3 regions of the Streptomyces sp. NPDC058157 genome follow, and region 2 is predicted to be linked to each of the others. Evidence: riboswitches for the same ligand, from Rfam matches in the RefSeq annotation. Region 2 holds a riboswitch; each other region holds the start of a gene.

Region 1 (4,185 bases), on a different contig from region 2:
CACGATCAGCTCGAAGTTGTGCGGGTTGCGGATGCCCATCCCGGAGCCGATGGGGGAGCCCAGCGGCATGATCGCCGCGCAGCCCACGTCCTCCAGCTTCCGGGCCAGCACCGGGTCGTCGTTGGTGTACGGCAGGACCGTGAAGCCCTCGTCGACCAGGACCTCCGCCGCGTCGAGCAGTTCCACGCCGTCCGGCAGCAGGGTCCGTTCGTCCGCGACCACCTCCAGCTTGATCCAGTCCGTGCCCAGTGCCTCGCGCGCCAGCCGGGCCGTCAGGACGGCCTCGCCGGCGGTGAAGCAGCCCGCGGTGTTCGGCAGGACCGCGATGCCCAGCCTGGACAGCACGGACAGGACCGAGCCCTGCACCGTCGGGTCCAGGCGGCGCATCGCCACGGTGGTCAGCTCGGTGCCGGAGGCGACCAGGGCGCGTTCCAGGATCTCCAGGCTCGGGGCGCCGCCCGTGCCCATGATCAGGCGGGAGGAGAAGGTCCGGCCGCCCAGGGTGAACAGGTCGTCGGCCATGGTGCTCAGCCTCCCTGGACCGCGGTGAGGACCTCGACCCGGTCGCCGTCGCCGACCGGGGTCAGGGGCCACTGGCCGCGCGGGACGACCGTCTCGTTGAGGGCGGCGGCCACGCCGGAGGGGGCCGCGGTGAGGGTGGCGACCACCGTGTCGAGGGTGGTGCCGGCCGCGACCTCGCGCGGCTCGCCGTTGACGGAGATGGTCATGCGTACGACTCCTGACGTGCGGGGGAGAAGCGGCGGGGGGAGAAGGGGCGGGCGATCTCCGGCACGGCGCCGGTGGTCAGCAGCTCCGCCATCACGTCGCCGGTGAGCGGGGTCAGCAGCACCCCGTTGCGGTAGTGGCCGGTGGACAGGTGCAGTCCGGGCAGGTCGGTCGGGCCGAGCAGCGGCGCGTTGTCGGGGGAGCACGGGCGCAGCCCGGCCCGGGTCTCGACGAGCGGCAGCTCGGTGATGCCGGGGACCAGCTCGTGGGCGTCGCGCAGCAGCTCGTAGACCCCGCCGGCGGTGACGGTGGTGTCCCAGCCGAGTTCCTCGCTGGTGGCGCCGACGACGAGTTCGCCGTTCTCGCGCGGGACCAGGTAGACGTGACTGCCGCGCACCACGGCCCGTACCGTCCGCGACAGGAACGGTGCGTAGGCGGGCGGTACGGCCAGCCGCAGCACCTGTCCCTTGACCGGCCGTACGGGCGGCAGCACCTGCTCCGGTACGCCTTCGAGCCGGCCGCTGAGCGAGCCGGCGGCCAGGACGACCTGGTCGGCGAGGAGCTCGGTGCCGTCGTCGAGGAGCGCCCCGCGGGCCCGGTCGGCGGTGACGAGGAGCCGGCGGGCGCTGGTGCGGTGGATGTGGACCCCGGCCCGTTCGCAGGCGGTGAGCAGGGCGGCGGCGAGGCGGCGCGGGTCGACCTGGTGGTCGCCGTCGACGCGCAGCCCGCCGCGTACCCCGGGGGCGAGCATGGGCTCCAGGCGGCGGCACTCGCGGCCGGTGAGCCACTCGGACTCCAGGCCGCAGCGCCGCTGGAGGGCGTGCAGTTCCCGCAGGTGGAGGCGGTCGTCGGCGTCGAGGGCGACGGCGAGGGTGCCGCAGGCGCGGTAGCCGAGGTCCATGCCGCCGCTGGCTTCGGCGAGCTCGGCGGCGAACGCGGGGTAGCGGGCGGCGGAGGCGAGGTTGAGCCCCAGCAGGGTCTCCTCGCCGTAGTGCAGCTCGGTGACGGCGGCGAGCATGCCGGCGGCGACCCGGGCGGCGCCGCCCCCGGGGTCGGGGTCGGCGAGCGCGGTGCGCAGCCCGTGCCGGGCCGCCCGCCAGGCGGTGACCAGGCCGATGATCCCGCCACCGATGACGAGGACGTCGTGGCCCCGTTGCTCGGACCGCTGCCCGGAACGTTGCCCGGACCGCTGCCCGGACCGTTGCCCGGACCGCTGCCCGGACCGCGGCCCGGACCGTTGCCCGGACCGGTCGTCGGATCCCTTGTCGGATGCGTGCATGGGCGTCCAGCCCCTCCCTTCGCCGGCATGACCCGGATCAGGTTCGTACGGTCGGAGGCCGGCCAGCCTCCCTCTCAGCCCGGTGCGCCCGGACTCCCGCGATAGGTACGGTGGCCAGACTAACCCCGGGGCCGGTGGCGGGTAAGGCTGCCTCCCCGCGGTGGACGCCCCCCGCTTTCCTGACGGGTCGTCAGGTGGCTAGGCTGGTCGTGTGATCGAGCAGACGCAGCAGCAGACGGAAAAGACCGGGCCCGGTGTCGTGATCGTCGGCGCCGGGATGGCCGGCGTGCAGACCGCGGTGGCCCTGCGGGAACAGGGCTGGACCGGCCCCGTGACCCTGCTGGGCGCCGAGCCCCACCAGCCCTACGACCGGCCCCCGCTCTCCAAGGCGGTGCTGCTCGGCAAGGCCGAGGACTCCGCCTTCGACGTCGACTTCGAGGGCCTGCGCATCACCCTGCGCCTGGGGACCGAGGTCACCGGCCTGCGCGCCGCCGACCGCGAGCTGGACACCGAGGCCGGTCCCGTCCCGTACGAGGTCCTCGTCCTGGCCACCGGGGCCACCCCGCTGACCCTGCCCGGCACCGGCGGCGTCCCCGGCGTCCACCTGCTGCGCACCCTCGACGACGCCGCCCGGCTGCGCCCCGTGCTGGCCGCCGCCCCCGAGGTCGTCGTGGTCGGGGCCGGCTGGATCGGCGCCGAGTTCGCCACCGCCGCCCGCGAGGCGGGCTGCGCCGTCACCGTCGTCGAGGCGGCCGACCGGGTCCTGGCCGGGGCCCTGCCCGCCGAGGTCGCCGCCCCCATGGCCCGCTGGTACGCCGGGGCCGGGGCCACCCTGCTCACCGGGGCCCGGGTGGCCGGGATCGAAGAGGGCCGGGTGCTCCTCGCGGACGGCGGCGAGTTGCCCGCCGGGGCGGTCGTCGTCGGCATCGGCGCCCGCCCCGCCACCGACTGGCTCGCCGGCAGCGGCGTCGAGCGGGGCCCCGACGGCTCCGTCACCGCCGACGCCCACCTGCGCACCTCCCTGCCCGGGGTGTACGCCGTCGGCGACTGCTCCTCCTTCCCGTCGGCCCGCTACGGGACCCGGCTGCTGGTCCACCACTGGGACAACGCCCTCCAGGGCCCCCGCGCCGTCGCGGCGAACATCGTCGCCGGGGAGCCCGTCCAGGCCTACGACCCCGTGCCGTACTTCTGGTCGGAGCAGTTCGGCCGCTTCGTGCAGTACGCGGGCCACCACGGCGGCGCCGACACCCTGCTGTGGCGCGGCGACCCGGACGGCGAGAGCTGGTCGGTGTGCTGGCTGCGCGGGGACGCCCTCGTCGCCGTCCTGGCCGTGGGCCGTCCCCGGGACCTGGCCCAGGGGCGCAAGCTGATCGAGTCGGGCACCCCCGTCGACCCGGCCAAGGCGGCCGACCCGGGCGTCCCGCTGAAATCGGCCGTCGCCTGACGGACCGCCCCCGGCAGGGGCCCGTACCCGGACGCGGGCCCCGATCCGGACACATCGCCGCCCACCGGGCCGGACCCGGACGGACGGGGCCGGGTACCGACCGCCCCGCCGAGGTGGCAGGCTTGTGTCCGTGACCGAGATTGACGCAAAGATCGATGCCCTCGTCCCCTCCTGGCTGTACCTCCCCGACATCGCGGAGATGCTCGACATCGAGGTGACCCGGGTCCGCCAGATGGTCAAGGAAGGGCAGCTGATCGCCGTACGCCGGGGCGAGAACCGCGCCCTGCAGGTTCCGGCCCAGTTCATCGACGGCGACAAGGTCGTCAAGGGACTCGTCGGCCTGCTGACCGTACTGCGCGACGACCGCTTCTCCGACGAGGAGATGCTGGAGTGGCTCTTTACCGAGGACTCCTCCCTGCCCGGCACCCCCGTGCAGGCGCTGCGCGAGAACCGCGGCACGGAGGTGAAGCGCCGCGCCCAGGCGCTCGCCCTCTGAGCGGCTGATCCACGGACGCGGGCGGGCCGGGTAACCTCGGCCCGCCCGCATTCCCATCATCACCAGGGGGTACTCCCATGCAGCAGCTGTCCGACGCCCGGCTCTACCTGTGCACGGACGCCCGCAAGCGGCAGGGGGACCTCCCCGAGTTCCTCGACGCCGTCCTGGCCGGCGGCGTCGACATCGTCCAGCTCCGCGACAAGGGCATGGAGGCCGGAGAGGAACTCGAACACCTCCAGG
Region 2 (4,185 bases):
GCAGCCGCACCGAGGCCATCGAACTCGCCCGCGACCGTGCCGACTACCTGCTGTTCATCGACGCCGACGACACGATGGAGACGGAGCCCGGGTTCCGGATGCCCGAGCTGACCCTCGACGCGTACCGGATCGCCCTGCACGACGGCCCGATCGTCCACTACCGGGCGGCACTCGTCTCCACCCGGCGGCCCTGGCGATACGTCGGCGTGCTCCACGAGTACATCGACTGCGGCGGCGAGTACAGCCTCGGAACGCTCGGGGGCGCCCACATCCTCAGCATCGGCGGAGGCGCCCGGCTCCGCGAGGGCGGCCAGCGGCAGAAGTACCTGCGCGACGCCGCGGTGCTCGAACAGGGGCTGGTCAAAGAGCCCGAGAACGCCCGCTACATGTTCTACCTCGGACAGAGCTGGCGCGACGCGGGCGAGCCGGAGAAGTCCCTCTCCGCCTACGACCGCCGGGCGGCCATGGTCGGCTTCTACGAGGAGACCTACCTCGCGCGGGTCTACGCCGCACGAGCTGCCGCTAGCCTGGGCCGGCCCGCTGCCGAGGTGATGGACCGCTACCTGCGGGCATTCGAGAGCCGCCCCTCGCGCGCCGAGGCGATCGGGGACCTCGCCGGCCTCTGCCGCGTGGAGGAGCGGTGGCCGCTGGCCTACATGTTCGCCAAGCAGGCCGAACGGATCCCCTACCCGAAGGACGTCCTGTTCGTGGAGTACGCCTGGCACGAATGGCGCGCCCTCGACGAACTCGCCATCGCCGCCTACTGGGTCGGCGAGTACCAGGAGTCCCTGGAGTGCTGCGAGCGTCTGCTGAGCGAGGGCAAGCTGCCCGACGAGCACCGCGAGCGCGTCTCCGGAAACCTGGACTTCGCCCGGAAGAAGCTGGGCCCGGCAGTGTTTCACGTGAAACCAACCGTTTCACGTGAAACATCACCGGCATCGGCCTGACCCACGACCCGCCCGATCAGCGGGCGCGTCCCGCGACTCCCCCCATGATGTCGCGGGACGGCCCGTCCGGCCGGGTCAGTCCGCCAGCGGCAGGTAGACGCGGTTGCCCGAGGCGGCGAATTCGGCGGACTTCTCCGCCATGCCGGCCTCGATCTCCTCGGCCTTCAGGTCACCGCCGTGCTCACGACGGATGTCCTGCGAGATCTTCATCGAGCAGAACTTCGGACCGCACATGGAGCAGAAGTGCGCGGTCTTGGCCGGCTCGGCCGGGAGGGTCTCGTCGTGGAACTCACGGGCCGTGTCCGGGTCGAGGGCCAGGTTGAACTGGTCCTCCCAGCGGAACTCGAACCGCGCGTCCGAGAGGGCGTCGTCCCACTCCTGGGCACCGGGGTGGCCCTTGGCCAGGTCCGCCGCGTGCGCCGCGATCTTGTACGTGATGACGCCGGTCTTCACGTCGTCACGGTTGGGCAGGCCCAGGTGCTCCTTGGGCGTCACGTAGCAGAGCATCGCGGTGCCCCACCAGGCGATCATCGCGGCACCGATGCCGGAGGTGATGTGGTCGTACGCGGGCGCGACGTCCGTGGTGAGCGGGCCGAGCGTGTAGAACGGCGCCTCCTCGCAGATCTCCTGCTGGAGGTCGATGTTCTCCTTGATCTTGTGCATCGGGACGTGGCCCGGGCCCTCGATCATCGTCTGGACGTTGTGGCGCTTGGCGATCGTGTTGAGCTCGCCCAGCGTCTTCAGCTCCGCGAACTGGGCCGCGTCGTTGGCGTCCGCGATGGAGCCGGGGCGCAGGCCGTCGCCCAGCGAGTACGTGACGTCGTACGTCGCGAGGATCTCGCAGAGCTCCTCGAAGTTCGTGTAGAGGAAGTTCTCCTTGTGGTGCGCCAGGCACCAGGCGGCCATGATCGAGCCGCCGCGCGAGACGATGCCGGTCTTGCGGCGGGCCGTCAGCGGCACGTACGGCAGCAGCACGCCGGCGTGGACCGTCATGTAGTCGACGCCCTGCTCGGCCTGCTCGATGACCGTGTCCTTGTAGATCTCCCAGGTGAGGTCCTCGGCCCGGCCGTCGACCTTCTCCAGCGCCTGGTAGAGCGGCACGGTGCCGATCGGGACGGGGGAGTTGCGCAGGACCCACTCGCGGGTGGTGTGGATGTTGCGGCCGGTCGAGAGGTCCATGACCGTGTCCGCGCCCCACTTGGTGGCCCAGGTCATCTTGTCGACCTCCTCCTCGATGGAGGAGGTGACGGCCGAGTTGCCGATGTTGGCGTTGACCTTCACCAGGAACCGCTTGCCGATGATCATCGGCTCGATCTCCGGGTGGTTCACGTTGGCCGGGAGCACCGCACGACCTGCGGCGATCTCCTCGCGCACGACCTCCGGGGAGACGTTCTCGCGGATCGCGACGTACTCCATCTCCGGGGTGATCTCGCCCCGCCGGGCGTACGCGAGCTGCGTGACGGCCTGGCCGCCGCGGCCGCGGCGCGGCAGGCGCGGGCGGCCGGGGAAGACCGCGTCGAGGTTCTTGAGGCCCCCGCGAGGCGAGGTGTGCTTGATCCCGTCGTCCTCGGGGCGCACGGGCCGGCCCGCGTACTCCTCGGTGTCACCGCGCCCGATGATCCAGTTCTCGCGCAGCGGCGGCAGGCCCCGGCGGACGTCCGTCTCGATCTGCGGATCGGTGTACGGACCGGACGTGTCGTAGAGCGTGACGTCCTTGCCGTTGGTGAGGTGGACCTGGCGGACCGGCACCCGGATGTCGGGGCGGGAACCCGCCAGGTATCCCTTGTGCCAGCCGGGCTGGCGCTCGGTCTGGCCGTCGGCGTTCTCGCCGGCGGCAGGCGTGCGTGCGTCCTGAATGGTCATGAGACCTGATCTCCCTACGCCGGCATTACCCGGTAACAGGTTCGGCGGTCGACGCAGCCTCCTCCCGTACGCAATCTGCTGCGCGTACGGTGATCAGCGCCCTCTCAGCCCGGTGCTCCGAGCTCCCGCGTTGTGCAAAGTAGCCCCCACGCTAGCGTCATCTGTGGCGTGCTGAACAGTGGGCCCCCTCATCTCTTGCGATGATCGGCCGGTGACGACCTCGCCACCGCCCCCCACCGAGCCCACAGAGCCCCCTGACCACTCCGGTCACGAGCACGCGTCCCACGGGCACGCGGCCGGGGGCCCACCCGGGCATGCGCACGGCCACGGACATTCCCACGGGCACGGTCACGGCCCCGCCGCCCCGGTGTCCAAGCACCTGCGCCGGGTGATCTCCGCCGTACTGATCCCCTTCGCCGCCGCCGTCTTCGTCGGTCTGGTGGTCCTGTGGCCCGGCGGAGCCCCCGCCCACGAGCGCACCGGGGTGGGCTTCGACCGCCAGACGCAGCAGGGCAAGGTGGTCGCGCTCGCCGGCATCGACTGCAAGTCGGTGAACGCCGCGCAGGTCCCCGCTTCCGGCAACCCCACCGCCCCCGGAGGCGCGGCGCAGGCGGCGCCGGGCGGTGCGTGCAAGCGGGCGACCGTCGAGGTGGGCACCGGGCCGGACAAGGGCCGCGTCTTCTTCGAGATCGTCCAGCCCGGCGCGCCGCGGCAGTTGGCGAAGGGCCAGGAGGTGGTGGTCGCCTATGCACCGGATGCGCCGCGCGAGCTCCAGTACTCCGTGATCGACCTGAACCGGAAGTTCCCGATGGCCCTGCTCGCGGGCATCTTCGCGGTCGCGGTGGTGGTCGTCGGCCGGATGCGCGGGCTGTTCGCGCTCATCGCGCTCGTGGTCAGCTTCGGGGTGCTGACCCTGTTCATCCTCCCGGCGATCCTCCAGGGCTCGAACCCCTTGGTCGTCGCGGTCGTCGGGGCCAGCGCGATCATGCTGATCGCCCTCTACATGTGCCACGGCCTGACCGCCCGCACCTCGGTCGCCGTCCTCGGCACGCTGGTCTCGCTGCTGCTGATCGGCCTGCTGGGCTCGCTGTTCATCGACTGGGCGTTCCTGAGCGGGAACACGGACGACAACACCGGGCTGATCCACGGGCTCTACCCGGACATCGACATGAGCGGCTTGCTGCTCGCAGGCGTGATCATCGGATCGCTCGGCGTCCTCGACGACGTGACGGTCACCCAGACCTCGGCCGTCTGGGAACTCCACCAGGCGGACCCGAAGATGGGCCCGCGCGCCCTGTACCGGGCGGCCATCCGGATCGGGCGCGACCACATCGCGTCCGTGGTCAACACGCTCGTACTGGCCTACGCGGGTGCG
Region 3 (4,185 bases), on a different contig from region 2:
GTGGGCGAGCAGGATCGCCCACACGGTGGTGTCCAGCCGGACGCCCCACACCTCGTCCAGCAGCCCGTTCCGGCCGACGAGGGCCAGGAAGGCCGTGCCGACGACCACGGTCGGCAGCACGAACGGGACGGTGACCAGGGCGCGCAGCAGCTGCTTGCCGGGGAAGGAGAAGCGCGCGAACACGTACGCGCCGGGCAGCGCGACGAGGAGGGTGAGCACCGTCGAGGCGAGCGCCTGCCAGGTGGTGAACCAGAGCACGCCGGCGATGTCCGGCTGGGCGAGGACCTCGCCGATCCGGCCGAACCGCCAGCCCTCCCCGGTCCTGAACCCGCGGCCGACGATGGCGGCGACGGGCCAGGCGAAGAACAGCCCGAAGAAGGCGAGCGGCACGGCCATCAGGGCCAGCCTGACGGCGGTCGCCCGCCCGCCCTCCTCCGGGGAGCCGTCGCGTACTACTTCACGACGATCGAGGACCATGCCTTGACCCACTGATCACGGTTCTTGGCGATGGCCTCGGGGGCCACGTTCTCCGGCTTCTCGACGACCACGCCGTGCTTGGTGAACACCTCCGGCAGCTTCGCGTCCTTGACCACCGGGTTCACGAACATCTGGAGCGGCATGTCCTCCTGGAACTTCTTGCCGATCAGGAAGTCGATCAGGGCCTTGCCGCCCTCCTCGTTCTTCGCGCCCTTCAGCAGGCCCGCGAACTCGACCTGGCGGAAGCAGGTGCCGGTGGCCACGCCCGTGGGGGCCTCGGCCGGCTGGGGCTCGCCGTAGAGGACCTCGACCGGCGGGCTGGAGGCGTAGGAGACGACCAGCGGGCGGTCGCCCTTGGCCTTCTTGCCGCCGGCGGAGCCGGAGAAGCGCTCGTTGTAGGCCTGCTCCCAGCCGTCGACGACCTCGACGCCGTTGGCCTTGAGCTTGCTCCAGTAGTCCTTCCAGCCGTCCTCGCCGTACTTGCCGACGGAGGCGAGGAGGAAGCCGAGGCCGGGCGAGGAGGTCGCGGCGTTCTCGGTGACCAGCAGGTTCTTGTACTCGGGCTTGACCAGGTCGTCCAGCGTCTGCGGCGGGGCGATCTTCTTGTCGGCGAAGTAGGCCTTGTCGTAGTTGACGCAGATGTCGCCGGAGTCGACCGGGGTGACGCGGTGCTGCTTGTCGAGGACGAACTCGGGCTTGACCTCCGCCAGGCCCTTGGCCTCGTACGGGGTGAAGATCCCGTTGTCGAGGGCGCGCGAGAGGAGCGTGTTGTCGACACCGAAGAAGACGTCGCCGCGCGGGGAGCCCTTGGTGAGGATCTCCTGGTTGAGGGCGGCGCCGGCGTCCCCGGACTTCAGGACCTTGACGGTGTAGCCGCTCTGCTGCTCGAACTCCTTGAGGACCGAGTCGGTCACGTTGAAGGAGTCGTGGGAGACCAGGGTGACGGTCTTGGACTTCGGCGAGCCGCTGGCGGCGGCCCCGCCCTCGTCCTTGCTGCCGCCGCCGCACGCGGTCAGCGTGGTGACGCCGAGGGCCGCGGCCAGCGCCGCGCCCGCGATCTTCTTGGTGGTGCTCACGGTTGATTCCTCCTGGGTGTGACCAGGAGAAGACGCGGCCCTGCCCGGGCGCTCCGGTGGAGCGGGGCGCCCGGGCAGGGCGCAACAGCTTGAGGTGGTGACCGAACTTCCTACCCAGAATGACCTGGGCGAGGTTCAGAGGGTCTGCGGCCACGGTGCTTGATCGAAAAACGTGTGCCGCACTCTCAGCGCTGTGGCGCTCCCCTGTCGGAATATGCAGATGTACGCGGGCCAGCCTACCGCTCGCTCGCGGCGAGCTGTCCGCACGCTCCGTCGATCTCCTGGCCCCGGGTGTCCCGTACGGTCACGGGCACGCCGTGGCGGGCGATCGCGTCGACGAAGGCCTTCTCGTCCTCGGGGCGCGAGGCGGTCCACTTCGAGCCGGGCGTCGGGTTCAGCGGGATCAGGTTGACGTGCACCCGCTTGCCCTTGAGCAGGCGGCCGAGGAGGTCGCCGCGCCAGGCCTGGTCGTTGATGTCGCGGATCAGGGCGTACTCGATGGAGATCCGGCGGCCGGACTTCTCGGCGTACTCCCAGGCCGCGTCGAGGACCTCGCGGACCTTCCAGCGGGTGTTCACGGGGACGAGGGTGTCGCGCAGCTCGTCGTCTGGGGCGTGCAGGGAGACGGCGAGGCGGCACTTGAAGCCCTCGTCGGCGAACCGCAGCATCGCCGGGACCAGGCCGACGGTGGAGACGGTGATACCGCGCTGCGACAGGCCCAGGCCGTCGGGCTCGGGGTCGGTGAGGCGGCGGATGGCGCCGACGACGCGGTTGTAGTTCGCGAGCGGCTCGCCCATGCCCATGAAGACGATGTTGGACAGACGGGCCGGGCCGCCGGGGACCTCGCCGTCGCGCAGGGCGCGCATGCCGTCGACGATCTGGTGCACGATCTCGGCGGTGGAGAGGTTGCGGTCCAGGCCGGCCTGGCCGGTGGCGCAGAACGGGCAGTTCATGCCGCAGCCGGCCTGCGAGGAGATGCACATGGTGACCCGGTCGGGGTAGCGCATCAGGACGGACTCCACGAGGGTGCCGTCGTGCAGCTTCCACAGGGTCTTGCGGGTGGTGTCGTCGTCGCAGCTGATGTGCCGGATGACGTTCATCAGCTCGGGGAGCAGCTCCTGCCGGAGCTTCTCGCGCGAGGCCGCGGGGATGTCCGTCCACTCCGCCGGGTCGTGGGCGTAGCGGGCGAAGTAGTGCTGGGAGAGCTGCTTGGCCCGGAACGGCTTCTCGCCGATCGCGGCGACCGCCTCGCGGCGCTCGGCCGGGGTGAGGTCGGCGAGGTGCCGGGGAGGCTTCTTGGCGCCGCGCGGGGCGACGAAGGTGAGCTCACCCGGAACGGGACGGGGGGCCATGCGGTACTCCTCGGTACGACGGGGTGGGGGTCACCCCGCGCGTGCAGGGCCGGTCCGCGGCGGCCGGGCCGCCTGACGGAAAGGGCGCGCCGTGCGAACACGGCGCGCCCTCCAGGATAACCCGGCCCGGACCCGTCAGCCGGTGCCGACGAAGGCCGCCAGCAGCAGCCAGACCACCGGGGCGGTCGGCAGGAGCGAGTCCAGCCGGTCCATGATGCCGCCGTGGCCCGGGAGGAGCGTGCCCATGTCCTTGATGCCCAGGTCACGCTTGATCATCGACTCGCCGAGGTCGCCCAGGGTGGCGCTGACCGCGACGGCCAGGCCCAGCAGCAGGCCCTGCCACCAGGAGCCGCCGTCGATGAGGAACTCCATGCACAGCGCGCCGGCCACCATCGCGAAGGCGACCGCGCCGAAGAGGCCCTCGCGGGTCTTCCCGGGGCTGATGCGGGGGGCGAGCTTGTGCTTGCCGAAGCGCCAGCCGACGGCGTAGGCCCCGGTGTCGCTGACGACGGTCAGCAGCAGGAAGGTCACCACCCGCTGCGGGCCGTCCTCGGCCGTGAGGAGCATCGCGACGAAGGTGGCCAGGAAGGGCACGTAGAACGCCGCGAAGACGCCCGCGGTGACGTCCTTGAGGTAGTCCTCGGGCGGTTCCGTCATCCGCCAGACGAGCACCGCCAGCGCGGTCAGGGCCATGGCGACCCAGGCGCCCTCGGCCCCCCGGACGTAGCCGGCGATGACCATCGCCGCGCCGCCGACCGCGAGCGGGACCAGCGGGGCCTTGATGCCCTTCTTCTCCTGGAGCCGGGAGGTGAGCTCCCACAGGCCGACGACGACGGCGACGACGATCACGCCGACGAAGACGGCCTTCACGATGAACAGCGAGGCGAAGATCACCGCGCCGAGGCCGACGCCGACCCCTATGGCGGCCCTCAGGTCCCGCCCCGCGCGCTTCTTCTGCGGGGGCGAGGCGTCCTGCGGTGCCTGCGGAGGCGGGGGCGGGGGGCTGGGCATGGGCTCCTGCAACGGCATCTCGGTACGGAGCGGGGGGCCGCCGGCGAAGGCGGCCCCCCGATCGCGTGCTTCCCGGTCGTCGAACGCACGGCCGGCGGCATCGGGCACGATGGGCATGGGCGCAGTCTGCGGGCCCACCAGCGCATCGTATGCGGGACCCGCCGGTACCGGCTCAGCGGCCCAGGGAGAGTCGTTCATCAGACCTCGAGGAGCTCGGCTTCCTTGTGCTTGAGCAGCTCGTCCACCTGCGCGACGTACTTCGCGGTGGT

Evidence for each region. A riboswitch is a leader RNA that binds a small molecule or an ion and turns the genes downstream of it on or off. The one in region 2 is predicted to bind thiamine pyrophosphate.
Region 1: another riboswitch for thiamine pyrophosphate. It lies ahead of thiO (glycine oxidase ThiO); the one in region 2 lies ahead of thiC (phosphomethylpyrimidine synthase ThiC).
Region 3: another riboswitch for thiamine pyrophosphate. It lies ahead of ACFVXK_RS07965 (thiamine ABC transporter substrate binding subunit); the one in region 2 lies ahead of thiC (phosphomethylpyrimidine synthase ThiC).

What each region holds. Positions count from the first base shown of each region.
Region 1 covers NZ_JBHVUQ010000123.1:18,216-22,400, reverse strand. The annotation lists gene ACFVXK_RS26390 (thiazole synthase) at 1-522, opposite strand, end outside; gene thiS (sulfur carrier protein ThiS) at 528-728, opposite strand; gene thiO (glycine oxidase ThiO) at 725-2,005, opposite strand; TPP riboswitch at 2,003-2,115, opposite strand; gene ACFVXK_RS26375 (NAD(P)/FAD-dependent oxidoreductase) at 2,217-3,449, shown strand; gene ACFVXK_RS26370 (Rv2175c family DNA-binding protein) at 3,580-3,945, shown strand; gene thiE (thiamine phosphate synthase) at 4,023-4,185, shown strand, end outside.
Region 2 covers NZ_JBHVUQ010000002.1:62,165-66,349, forward strand. The annotation lists gene ACFVXK_RS01020 (glycosyltransferase) at 1-947, shown strand, start outside; gene thiC (phosphomethylpyrimidine synthase ThiC) at 1,023-2,810, opposite strand; TPP riboswitch at 2,805-2,949, opposite strand; gene ACFVXK_RS01030 (YibE/F family protein) at 2,989-4,185, shown strand, end outside.
Region 3 covers NZ_JBHVUQ010000021.1:23,415-27,599, reverse strand. The annotation lists gene ACFVXK_RS07970 (ABC transporter permease) at 1-477, opposite strand, end outside; gene ACFVXK_RS07965 (thiamine ABC transporter substrate binding subunit) at 453-1,553, opposite strand; TPP riboswitch at 1,643-1,769, opposite strand; gene rlmN (23S rRNA (adenine(2503)-C(2))-methyltransferase RlmN) at 1,790-2,905, opposite strand; gene ACFVXK_RS07955 (phosphatidate cytidylyltransferase) at 3,041-4,114, opposite strand; gene frr (ribosome recycling factor) at 4,114-4,185, opposite strand, start outside.